2 regions of the Caulobacter sp. GW822-FHT07D08 genome follow, and region 1 is predicted to be linked to the other one. Evidence: riboswitches for the same ligand, from Rfam matches in the RefSeq annotation. Region 1 holds a riboswitch; the other holds the start of a gene.
What was found. Region 1 has a riboswitch for glycine ahead of AC1RJ9_RS20805 (TonB-dependent receptor domain-containing protein). Riboswitches for the same ligand answer to the same signal wherever they lie in the genome.
Positions count from the first base shown of each region.

Region 1 (5,841 bases):
GACGATCCGCGAGATCCCGCCGGTGGCGTCGCGAGTGACGCGCGAACACATGTCGGCATTGCCGTTGGCGCAGCGCGTGACGATGTCTTGCGCCGACACGGTGGTGATCACGTTGTCGATGTCGATGTCGAAATAGTCGACCGAGATGTTGAAGCCCGGAAGGGCCGGCGGCGAATAGACGAAGCCGGTGGTGAAGGTCTTGGCCGTTTCAGGCGTCAGGTTCGCATTGCCGCCGCCATTGGTCAGCACGTAGACGCTGGAATTGGTCTTCGGGTCGACGATCGTGTTGTAGCCGGTCGTGCTGGTGGTGAAGAGTTCGGTCAGGTTGGCCGAACGGATGTCGCGCGACTTGGTGATCCGTCCCCGGAACCCCGGGAAGAACTCGTTGGTGGCGCCCAGCTTCCACGACCAGATCGAGCCGGTGGTGTTGTAGTCGGAGACGCGGGCGGCGGCGTTGACTTCCAGCTTGTTGAAGACGGGCACGTCGCGGATCACCGGCACAAGCACTTCGGCGAAGGCTTCCTTGACGCTGTAGTCGCCGGCCATGGCCGAGAAGCTGAAGCTTGTGAAGGCCTTGGCCGCGTCCAGGGCGCCGACCGTGCGGTCGACCGACTCCTTGCGGGCCTCGGCGCCGACGGCGACCGAGACCGGGCCGGCAGGCAGGCTGAAGGGCTCGCCGCGCAGGCTGAAGCCGCCGACATCCAGCTTGCTGGTCTCGCGCATGGACGGCGTGCCGGTCACATAGTCCAGCGCCGCCCTCGAAGGCGCGCCCTGGCCGAACAGGTTGATCGGCACGCAGTTGGTCGAGGCGTTGGTCAGGGCGACCCGGCAGATCGGCTGGCCGGTGGTCGGGCTGATCACCGAGTCGACGGCGTTGGCGTAGTTCTGGGTCAGGAAGAACCCAGGGGTGTCGATGTTGTTCTCGTTCTCACCGTGGCTGTAATAGGCGCTCCAGCGCCAGCCGTCGCCGAACGCGCCGTCGAACGCGATGGTCCCCTGGGTCGAGACGCGCTCGAAGTCGATCGTCGGATAGGCCTCGGTGTTGAAGCGGCCCATGGTGAACGAGGTCTGTCCCGCCGCCGCCAGGGCCGACTTCACCGCCGTCGGCAGATAGGCGTTGTCCGACTTGATCGTCAGGTTGCCGCGGTTGTGGTCGCCGAACCAGATGTAGTTGTTCCACATCCGCGAGCGGCGCAGCTCGGCCGTCATCTTGATCTTGTCGGTCAGATCGTAGGTGACGCTGGCCATGGCGGCGTAGCGCTTCTGCGGCGTAACGAGGGGCGAGAGGTCGTCGTTGGACGGACCTTCGCCGCCGACCGAATTGGTGCCGATCACCGTGCCGCCGTTGAAGGTGCGCAGGCTGCCGTCGGGATTAAAGGCCTGCCCCTTCAGCACGCCCGACATGATCAGGCCGCCGTAGGCCGCGTTCGAAAAGCCGACATTGGGGGCCAGGATGAAGCGGCCCGCGCCGTTCGAGACCGTGGCCCAGCGGCCGATGTTCGGCCGGCTGTTCTTCGGGATGACCCCGTCATTGTCGATGTATTCGCCGCCGATCACGAAATGACCGCGGCCGTCGGCGAAGCTCTTGCCCGCCGCCGCCTCGATGCGGACCTGCTTGGCGTCGTGGTACGAGGACTCGCCCGCCTCCACGCCCAGCTTCAGGCCGGTGAAGGTGCGGTCGATGCTGATGTTGACCACGCCGGCCACGGCGCCGGAGCCCCAGGCGGCCGAAGCGCCGCCGGTCACCACGTCGACGCCCTTGGTCAGGACGCTGGGGATCAGGTTCAGGTCGTTGTCGCCCGAGAAGCGGCGGCCATCCAGCAGCACCAGGGTGCGGCTGATGCCGAGGCCACGCAGGTCGACCGGGGCGTTGCCCGCGCCCGTGTTGGTGCCGGTGGTCTGAGCAGAGGTCGTGGCGCGGAACTGCGGCAGGTCGTTCAGGGCCGCGGCGATGTTCGGGCGGGCGCCGACGCTCAGGTCCTGGGCGGTGACCCGCACCGTCGGGGTGGGCGCCTCGAAGCCGGCGCGGTCGATGCGCGAGGCCGTGACGATGATCTCACCGACGCTGGTGTCGTCGGTCTTGGCGGTGTTCTGGGCGGCGTCCTGGGCAAAGGCGGCGCCGTGCAGGGCCAGGACGGCGGGAACCAGGCTGCAGCCCAGCAGCAGTCCCCGGCGAGTTTGGCGTGAAATGGTCAAAGTAAGATCCCCTATGTTTTAGCAGTCGACAGTCGCTCTCTCCCGCGCGCCCGCTTGTTCGGTCGCGTCGGTCGCGGCGCTCGGAAAGACGTGCGCCTTCCCGGACTCCGCCAGGCGGTTCCTCTGCCCCCGCTGTCCCTTGGCCTGAGAGATTCAGACGCGGTCGCGCCCTTGCTCCTTCGGCGAGGCCGCTCACTTGTGGAGCGGTCCTGCTTTCCAGCGTCCTCGTGCTCTGCGGTCCCTGTTGCCTGAGCGTTTCCGGGGCGGTTGCGCCTTCGGCGTCGGGCTGACCCGATCTCTTCCGCGAGAGCCAGGTCAATACGACCGGCTCGCCCCATCGCGTCAAAGCGTCGAAATTCGGTACAATGTTGCCCGGCCCGCGATGAGGACGAAAGGAATCCCCCTGAGTTCAACCGGTGGGCACGATGCGCGTTCGTCCGTCGCCGCGCGATCCGTGAAGGTGATAGGTCGGTGACAGCTTGGGCTTATCGGGGCCAGAGGCAAAAACCGCGAAGCTTTCGTGAACCTGGCCGAAAGTGATTATTTTTAAGGCGGATAATGATCTATATTTAAGCAATATCAATGATCGGCGGTCGCGGCTTTCCAGCGCGCCAGCAATTCGGCGCGCCGCCCCTGGTCGAAATTGGCCAGCAGGGCGGGACCGACACGGATCGGGCGGCCGGCCGCGCCCAGCGCCGGCGCGCCGGCGATGGGGCGGATCGGCGTCAGCCTGGCCTGGGCCAGTCGCCTCTGCCCTTCGTCCGACATCAGATAGTCCAGAAACACCCGGGCCGCCTTCGGATGCGGCGCCGAGCGGGTGATGAAGGCCACGCGCGAGAGCGACAGGTGATAGTCGCTGGGCACGACATAGCCGATGTCGGCGTTGCGATGGCGCGCCCACCAGTCGGCATAGAAACCATTCATGTCGTAGGCCAGGTCGTGCGCCCCTGACAGGCTGGTCAGCAGCGGCGCGCCGGGCACGAACAGGCCAGGCTCCGATTTCGCCAACGCATCGTACAGCGCCCAGGCGTCCGGATAGGCCTGCAGGTCGCTCGACAGGTACATGAACCCCACCCCGCTCTTTTCGGGGTCGTACATGGCGATCTTGCCGCGCCAGCGTTCGGGGTCGGCGCGCAAGGCCGCCAGCAGCGCCGCGTGGCTGCGCGGCACCTCCGACTCCTTCAGCGCCTTCTTGTTGTAGGCGAAGACGATCGGCTCGGCCGTCACGCCGAAGCCCTGGTCGCGCCAGACGGCCCAGGCCGGCAGGCCCTTGGCCTCCGGACTGCGATAGGTCTGGGCGTAGCCGTCGTTGATCAGCTTGACCTGGATGTCCATCGACGAACTCCAGGCCACGTCGGCGACCGGCGCGCCCGCGTCCGTCTCGGCGATAAGGCGCGCCTGCATCGGTTTGGCGGCCAACTCGACGAAGCGGACCTTGATCTTGGGAAAGCGCTTGCGGAAGCCCTCGCCGATCACCTGGTGGACATCGGTGTTGAGATAGACAACGAGCTCGCCCTCGCGCTCCGCGGCGCGAATATCCCAGCCGCTCGTCGCCTGCCCGATCGACTTCGGCGCGCAGCCGGCCAGCGCGGCCGCCAGGGCCAGCGCCGCCATGATCGCCACGGGCCCGCGTCTCTTGACCTGATGAGGCAATCGGCGTCGGATGATGACCTCCCCTGCGTGTTCGGTTCCTACATCCCCGATGAAGATACTGGTTGTCGAGGATGATCCGCCTCTGCGTCGCTCCCTGACCGCGACGCTGGAGAGCGAAGGGCACGAGCCCGTCTGCGCCGAGACCGGCGAGGCCGCCCTGGCCTTGGCCCTGGCGCATGGGGCCGACTTCGACGCCGTCGTCCTGGACATCGGCCTGCCCGACATCGACGGCTTCGAGATCCTGGGCCGGCTGCGCCGCGAGGGCGTGCTGACCCCGATCGTCATGTTGACCGCGCGCGACGCGGTGCGTGATCGCATCGCCGGCCTGGACATGGGCGCGGACGATTACGTGCTGAAGCCGTTCGACCCGTTCGAGCTCGTGGCCCGGGTGCGTGCGGTAGCGCGGCGCAAGGGCGGCTACGCCACCCGGACGGCCCATGTCGGCGCGCTGGTCTGCGACTGGGAAGCCGGCGCGGCCTGGATCGGCGAGCGGCGGCTGGACCTGCGTCCGCGGGAATGGGCCGTGCTGAAGGCGCTGGCCGCGCGTCCCGGCCGGGTCGTCGAGCGCGACCGCCTGGCCGCCGAGGTGTTTCCCGACGAACAGGCCCCCTCGCCCAACGCCCTGGACGTCCATGTCGGCCGACTGCGACGCAAGCTGGCGCCGGACGGCCCGCGCCTGAGTACGCTGCGGGGCGTGGGCTACCGGATCGATCCATGAAGGCCAGGCCTTGGAAGGGCGGCCGTCCCAGCCTGGTCGGCCGCCTGCTGCTGGCGCAGGTCGTCCCCCTGGCCCTGCTGGGCGCGGCGCTCGCCCTGGCCGGCGCCCTGGCCGCCCGCGCGGTCGTGGAGAAGTCTTCCGACCGGCTGCTGGCCGGATCCGTGACCTCGATCGTCGCCCAGATCGGCGTTCGGGAGGGCCAGGCCCAGGTGGCCCTGCCGCCCTGGTCCCTGGCCCTGCTGGACAGTCCCGAGCGCGACGCGGTCTTCTATGCGGTGCGCCAGGGTTCGCGCCTGGTCACCGGCTACGATGACCTCCCTCGCCTACCCGCGCCCTCGCCGAATGAGACCAGTTTCACCTACGCGAAGATGCGCGGCTACGAGGTGCGGATCGCCCAGTCGACGGTGATGGTGCCAGGGGTGCGCGACCCCGTCGTGGTGGCGGTGGCCCAAAGCCTCGACTCCCGTCGCGCCAGCGTGCGCGAGCTGCTTTCGACGCTGATCGGCCTGCCCGTCCTGCTGGTCGCCGTCGCCGCGGTCCTGGTCGTGCCGGCCGTCGGCTGGGGCCTGGCGCCGCTGCGCCGCCTGACGGAAGATCTGAAGGGCCGCGCCCAGGCCTCGCGCCCGGACCTCGCGCCGATCGACGCCGCCGACACGCCCGCCGAACTGTCGCCGGCCGTCGAAGCCTTCAACCATCTCATGAGCAGCCTGGAGCGTTTCACCCGCGCGCTGGAGCGCTTCTCGGCCGACGCCTCGCATCAGTTGCGAACACCCCTGTCGGTCATTGTCGCCAACCTCGCCCTGCTGGAGCGCTCGGCCGCCACGCCGCGAGACAAGGCCTTGCTTGGCGACTCGCGAGACGCGGCGGCCAACCTGCGCCAGGTGCTGACGCAGTTCCTCGCCCTGGCCCGCTCGGAGGCGACCGCGGCCGATGGCGAGGCCGATCCCGCCGCCCTGCTCAAGACGATCCAGGTCGAAGCCGCCCGCGCGTTTCCCGAGGTCGAACTGCTGACGCGCCTGCCCGCCGACCTCGGACTCGCGCGCGGCAACGCGGTGCTGATCGGCGAGGTTCTGCGCAATCTGGTCTTCAACGCCTGCGCCTATGGCGGGGGCAAGGTGCGTATCGTCGCCAGGATGGACGGAGACGGACCCAGGGTCGTGATCTGGGACCGCGGCCCCGGACTGGACGAAGACGCGCTGCGCAACGTGTTCGCGCCCTTCAACCGGGGGGCCGTAGGCCAAGGGTCGACCGGCGCGGGCCTGGGCCTGGCCATC
Region 1 covers NZ_JBXAKU010000013.1:53,663-59,503, forward strand. Annotated here, with positions in the region: gene AC1RJ9_RS20805 (TonB-dependent receptor domain-containing protein) at 1-2,196, opposite strand, end outside; glycine riboswitch at 2,327-2,418, opposite strand; glycine riboswitch at 2,422-2,510, opposite strand; gene AC1RJ9_RS20810 (ABC transporter substrate-binding protein) at 2,776-3,810, opposite strand; gene AC1RJ9_RS20815 (response regulator transcription factor) at 3,899-4,567, shown strand; gene AC1RJ9_RS20820 (sensor histidine kinase) at 4,564-5,841, shown strand, end outside.

Region 2 (5,841 bases), on a different contig from region 1:
ATAGAGCGAGGCGTTGGCCACCTCCATCCCGGTCAGGGCCGCGACCTGGCTCTGGAATTCGAACAGCACCTGCAAGGTGCCTTGGGCGATTTCCGGCTGGTAGGGCGTGTAGCTCGTCAGGAACTCCGACCGCTGGATGATGTGGTCGACCGTGGCCGGCACGTGGTGGCGATAGGCGCCGGCCCCGCAGAAGAACGGTCCCTCCCCCGCGGCGCGATTGCGACGAGCCAGGCCGGCCATCTCGCGCTCGACTTCGATCTCGCCGGCGTGCAGCGGCAGGTCGACGGTTCCGGAACGCTGGGCCGAGGCCGGCACGTCGATGAACAGGTCGTCGATCGACTTGACGCCGATCGCGCCGAGCATCTCGACGCGGTCTTCGGGGGTCAGGGGGAGGTAACGCATTGTGTTATCGCACCTAGCTTGTCATCCCGGCCGTAGCGGAGCGGAGAGCCGGGACCTCGGAAAGCGCGGCGCTTCCGGCGGTCCCGGATCGGCCTGCGGCCGTCCGGGATGACAGATAAAGTTAGAGAGTCGCGAGGAACGCTTCGTACGCGTCGCGGTCCATCAGGGCGTCGACCTCGGCCGGGTTCGACAGCTGGATCTTGGCGAACCAGCCGCCGCTTTCCGGCAGGGCGTTGACGGTTTCCGGCGCGTCGCCCAGCTCGGCATTGCCCTCGATGACCTCGCCCGACACCGGGGCGTAGACGTCCGAGGCGGCCTTGACGCTCTCGACCACGGCGAGGTTCTCGCCCTGCTTCACGGTCTTGCCGGCTTCCGGAACCTCGACGAACACCACGTCGCCCAGCTGCTCGGCGGCATAGGCGGTGATGCCGACGGTGGCCACGTCGCCTTGGACGATGACCCATTCATGATCTTTGGTGAAACGCATTGCCTGGGCCCTTGATTAGAGTTTGCGGACGTAACGGTTGGCGACGAACGGGGTGGCGACCACTTCAGCGGCGGCGGCCTTTCCACGAACGATGACCTTGAGCTTCGCCCCCACGGCCGCATAGGCCGGCGGGGCGAAACCGATGGCGATGGGGAAACCCAGGCTGGGGGCGAAGCCGCCGCTGGTCACCTTGCCGATGACATTGCCTTCTTCGTCGGCGATCTCGGCGCCTTCGCGGGCCGGCGCGCCTTCCAGCACCTTCAGATTGACGCGGACGCGCGACATCTCGCCGGCCAGTTCCTTGGCGATCCGGGCCGCGCCGAGATAGTCGCCGGCCTCGCGGCGCGACTTGCCGACCGCGAAGTTCAGACCGGCCTCGATCGGCGAGACCGTCTCGTCCAGGTCATGGCCGTACAGCGGCAGGCCCGCTTCCAGGCGCAGGCTGTCGCGCGCGCCCAGGCCGATCGGCTTGACGCGCTCGTCGGCCAGCAGGGTGTTCCAGATGCGCTCGGCGGCGTCGGCCGGGACCGAGATCTCGTAGCCGTCCTCGCCCGTATAGCCCGAGCGCGAGATGATCGCGTCGACGCCGAAGGCGGTCAGGGCCAGCGTGTCCATGAACACCATGCCGGCGGCTTCCGGCACATGGGCGGCCAGGACGACGGCGGCCTGCGGACCTTGCAGCGCCAGCAGCGCGCGGTCCTCGAGACGGGTCACCGTGGCCTCGCCGGCCAGGGCCTCGGCGATGATCTTGTAGTCGTTGTCCTTGCAGGCGCCGTTGACCACCACGAACAGGCCGTCGTCGTCGGGGCGCGCCGTCATCAGGTCGTCGATGATCCCGCCCTCGGCGTTCAGCAGCACGCCGTAGCGCTGCTTGCCGGGCTTCAGGCCCTGGTAGTCGGCCGAGACTACCTTCTCGAAGCTCTTGGCGGGGTTCTCACCGCGCAGGCGCGCCTGGCCCATGTGCGAGACGTCGAACAGGCCGGCGTGCTCGCGGGTCCAGAGGTGCTCCTTCAGCACCCCGTCCTTGTACTGCACCGGCATCGAATAGCCGGCGAACGGCACCATGCGCGCGCCAAGCGCTACGTGGGCCTCGTACAACGGGGTCTTCTTGAGGTCTTGATCGGACACTGGACAGGCTCCAAGCGGGGTCGGCGACGGGACCGGCGTCCGCCGGCAAGTCGCCCCCGCTGTCCCTTGGACCTGAGAGATTCCGGCCTCGCCCCTCTGCCGGACGGGTTTGGCCTTGCTCCTTCGGCGAGCCGCCCTTTCGGGAGGCCTCTTTCCAGCGTTCCTAAACCCGCGCGGTCCTTTTGCCTGAGCGTTTCCGGGGCGGTTGCGCCTTCGGCCTCGGGAGCGAATCCCGATGTCTCCCGCGAGGGTCGTCGGGGTGATGCGGGAGGGTCACCTCAGAGTCAAGCTGGACCGGCTTCTTTCAACTCCGATTTCCCCGGCGAATGCCGGGGCCCAGATTCATTAGTGAGAGTCGGACGTGCTCGCGCCCACGCGACGAGCAGAACCACTAGCGCGCTTGGCTTCGATCTGGGCCCCGGCATTCGCCGGGGAGATCGGATAACTTAGAGGTTCAAGTCTACAAACCAATCGTCCTCGCCGATCGGCGGGCCGGGCGGGATGACGATCTTGGCCTTGCCTTCCTCGATCAGCCCGGCCAGGCGGTCGCCGCTTTCGTCGGTAATGACACCAGCCAGGGCGCGAGCCTGGGCGCGGTCGGCGGCGTCGCTTGCGGTCACGGCCTTGAGCCCCTTGCCCCAGTCGGCCAGACGCGCGCGGATCACCGCGGCGGCGGTCGGGGACAGGTCCTTGTCGCCCAGGGCGTTGGCCAGATTCACCACCATCCTCTGGCGGACGCGGCGCGCCAGCTCGGCTTGGCGGCCCGTCGCCTTGCCGTCGAAGGCGGCGAAGGCCAGGGCCTTGTCCAACAGCCCCTCGACACCCGGCTGGGCCGGATCGCGGCGCTTGGCCTCCATGAGACGGTTCAGGCGCGCCGGCGCGAACAGGTCGCCCCAGACGAGGTCGGCGGCGACGTCCGCCGTCGCCGGCAGGTCGAAGACCGGCCCCGGGCCGAAGGTCTCGATGTCATTGGCCTTGTCGGCGCCCTGCGACTGGCCCGAGGTCAGGACATCCAGGGTCTTGTCGGAGAGGTCCAGCGCGGCGGGCGTCAGCGTCCGCAGCAGAGCGTCGATGGCGGCGGCCTGGCGGGCGGGCGGGACGATCTTGCTGGCCTCCCGGCCATCGCCCTCGGCGGCGTAGGTGAAGTCGACGCCGCCGACCAGCTTGGCCGTCGCGTCGACCTGATAACGGTGGAAGATGTAGATCGGCACGATCACGCGGCGCAGATCCGCCACCGACCCGCCCTTGGGCAGATTGGGAAGCCCGAAACGGTCCAACGCGATCTTGCGCACGGCCATCAGATGGTCGAGCTCGACGACGGGGTCGGAACCGTTGTCCCAGACCGCGCCCACCGGATGCGGCGTGTCCTGCCCGCGCGCATCCTCGTCGGAGACATAGCGCAGGCCGTCGGCCTGGCTCTTGTCGGCCTTGGCCTTCAGCCAGGCCTTCTCGTCGACGCCGGCCGGAGCGACCCCATATAGCCAGTCGATCACGAACTTGTCCCAGGCGCCCACGCCGCGCCCATAGGCGTCGGAGAAGTCCAGCTGGCCGCCCTTGATGGCGATCCTCGGGGCCGGATAATCCATCACCGAGGCGCGGTCGCCATAGGTGCTGGCGGCGAAATTGTGCTGCAGGCCGATCGAGTGGCCGATCTCATGCGGGGCCAGCTGGCGCAGGCGGGCCAGCGAGATCTCGATCGGGTCGTTGGGACCGCCCTGGCCGGTGGCCGCCGCGCCTTCCAGTCCCTCGAAGATCAGCCGGTCCTGGCGGACGCGCTGCGAGCCCAGCAGCACGTCGCCCTTGATGATCTCCCCCGTGCGCGGATCGACCACCGCGTGGCCATACGACCAGCCGCGCGTCTGGCGGTGCACCCAGTTGACGACGCTGTAGCGGGCGTCCAGCGGGCTGACGCCCTCGGGCAGCAGCTCGACCTTGAAGGCGTCGATGAAGCCGGCGGCCTCGAAGGCCTGGTTCCACCAGCGGCCGCCCTCGATCAGCGCCGAGCGCACCGGCTCGGGCGCGGCGCGGTCGACATAGAACACGATCGGCTTCTTGACCGGCGAGCGGGCGGCGGTCGGATCGGTCTTTTCCAGACGGAAGCGGTGGACCAGCCGATAGACCAGCGGCTCGCCCAGCGGCGCGGAATAGTCGGCCACGGTGTGGTCGATGACGCCGACGCGCGGATCGTTCTGGCGCGGCTGATAGCCCGGCTCGGGCAGGGCCACGAACGCGTGGTGCAGGGCCAGGGTCACGTTGCGCGGATCGGGAACGATGCCGCGAACCTCCGAACCCGGATCGTCGCCGACGAAGGTCTCGACCGCCTCCAGCTCGACGTTCAGCGGGAAGACGTTCACCGCCCCCGTATCGGCGTAGGACAGGCCGTCGTTCAGGCGGAAGTCGCCCTGCTTGCCGCGCTTCAGCGTCTTGGCGACGCCCTGGGCGTCGCGGGTCAGGAAGCTGGTCACATCGACCAGCAGGCCGCCGTCCGGGCTCTCGGCCTCGATGGCGTTCGACCAGACGCTGGAGACCGGGAACGAGTCGGCCACCGCCTTCTGCTCGTCGGCCGACCCCCGCGCGGCGGAAAAGCCCCAGTTCTCGAACTGGGCGATCACCTTGCCGCCCACGCGGCGGAAGGCGATGATCTGGGTGTCGCCCGGCGCCGAGCGGTCCAGGCCTGTCGGGTTCGAGCCCAGACCCGACCGCAGATAGGTCTGGTAGATGTAGCGCCCGGCGATCCCGTCCGCGCCCGGCTTGGGCAGCAGCACCAGGATCTTGCCGTCCTTCTTGTCGACGAACACTGGCAGGAGGCCGTTCTTGCGCTCCAGGCCGGCGGTGGCGTCGGCGTACTTGTCGGTTTTAGACTTGGCCTTCTCGGCGAAGGCCGGCGCGGCGATCGCGCTGACGCAGGCGCTCGCCATCAACATGGCGACCACGGACTTGTTCATAACCCCTCCCGACACACGCAAGCGCGGCCGGGACTGTCGTGCGCCCCCGCGGCGATTGCAACCGCCGCGAGGCGCTCGAACCCTACATCCGTTCCGGCGCTTCGATGCCGAGCAGGTCGAGGGCCAGCAGCAGCTGGCGCAGGGTGGTCTCGGCCAGGCTCAGGCGCGAGGCGCGCAGTTCCTCGGTGTCGGCGCTGACGATCGGGCAGGCGGCGTAGAACTTCGAGAACGACTGGGCCAGCTTGTAGGCGTGCTCGGCCACGAAGTTGGGGGCCTTCTTGTCATAGGCCTCCTGCAGGGCGCCCTCGAAGGCGTCCAGCAGCATGGCCAGGTCCCGCTCCGCAGGCTCGCGGATCACGATGCGGCCGGCGACGGCGCCGGCCTCGGCGGCGCGGCGCAGCACGCTCTTGATGCGCACCGACTGGTACAGCAGGTAGGGGCCGGTCTTGCCCTCGAAGCTGGTGAAGCGGTCGAGGTCGAAGACGTAGGAAGTGCCGCGGAAGTTCTGCAGGTCGGCGAACTTCAGAGCCGCGACGCCGACCTTGTGGGCGGTGTCCTCGAACTGCTCTTCGGTCAGCTCGGCGCCGAGGCCGGCTTCGCGCAGGCGCTCGCGGGCCTTTTCGCGGGCCATCTCGATCAGGTCGTGCAGCTTCAGGACGCCGCCGGCGCGGGTCTTGAACGGCTTGCCGTCCGCGCCGTTCATGGTGCCGAAGCCGATGTGCTCCAGCGAGCCCTCGGCGGCGTAGCCGGCCAGGTAGGCGGCGCGGAACACGGTCTCGAAATGCAGGGCCTGCCGCTGATCCACGCAGTAGAGGATCAGGTGCGGGTCGAACGACTTGCGGCGGTCCAGGATCGTCGCCAGGTCGGTGGTGCCGTACA
Region 2 covers NZ_JBXAKU010000006.1:182,435-188,275, forward strand. Annotated here, with positions in the region: gene gcvPA (aminomethyl-transferring glycine dehydrogenase subunit GcvPA) at 1-402, opposite strand, end outside; gene gcvH (glycine cleavage system protein GcvH) at 524-889, opposite strand; gene gcvT (glycine cleavage system aminomethyltransferase GcvT) at 905-2,017, opposite strand; glycine riboswitch at 2,182-2,272, opposite strand; gene AC1RJ9_RS13500 (zinc-dependent metalloprotease) at 2,464-4,962, opposite strand; gene argS (arginine--tRNA ligase) at 5,045-5,841, opposite strand, start outside.
Region 2: linked by a shared signal. The riboswitch ahead of gcvT (glycine cleavage system aminomethyltransferase GcvT) and the one ahead of AC1RJ9_RS20805 (TonB-dependent receptor domain-containing protein) in region 1 are both predicted to bind glycine.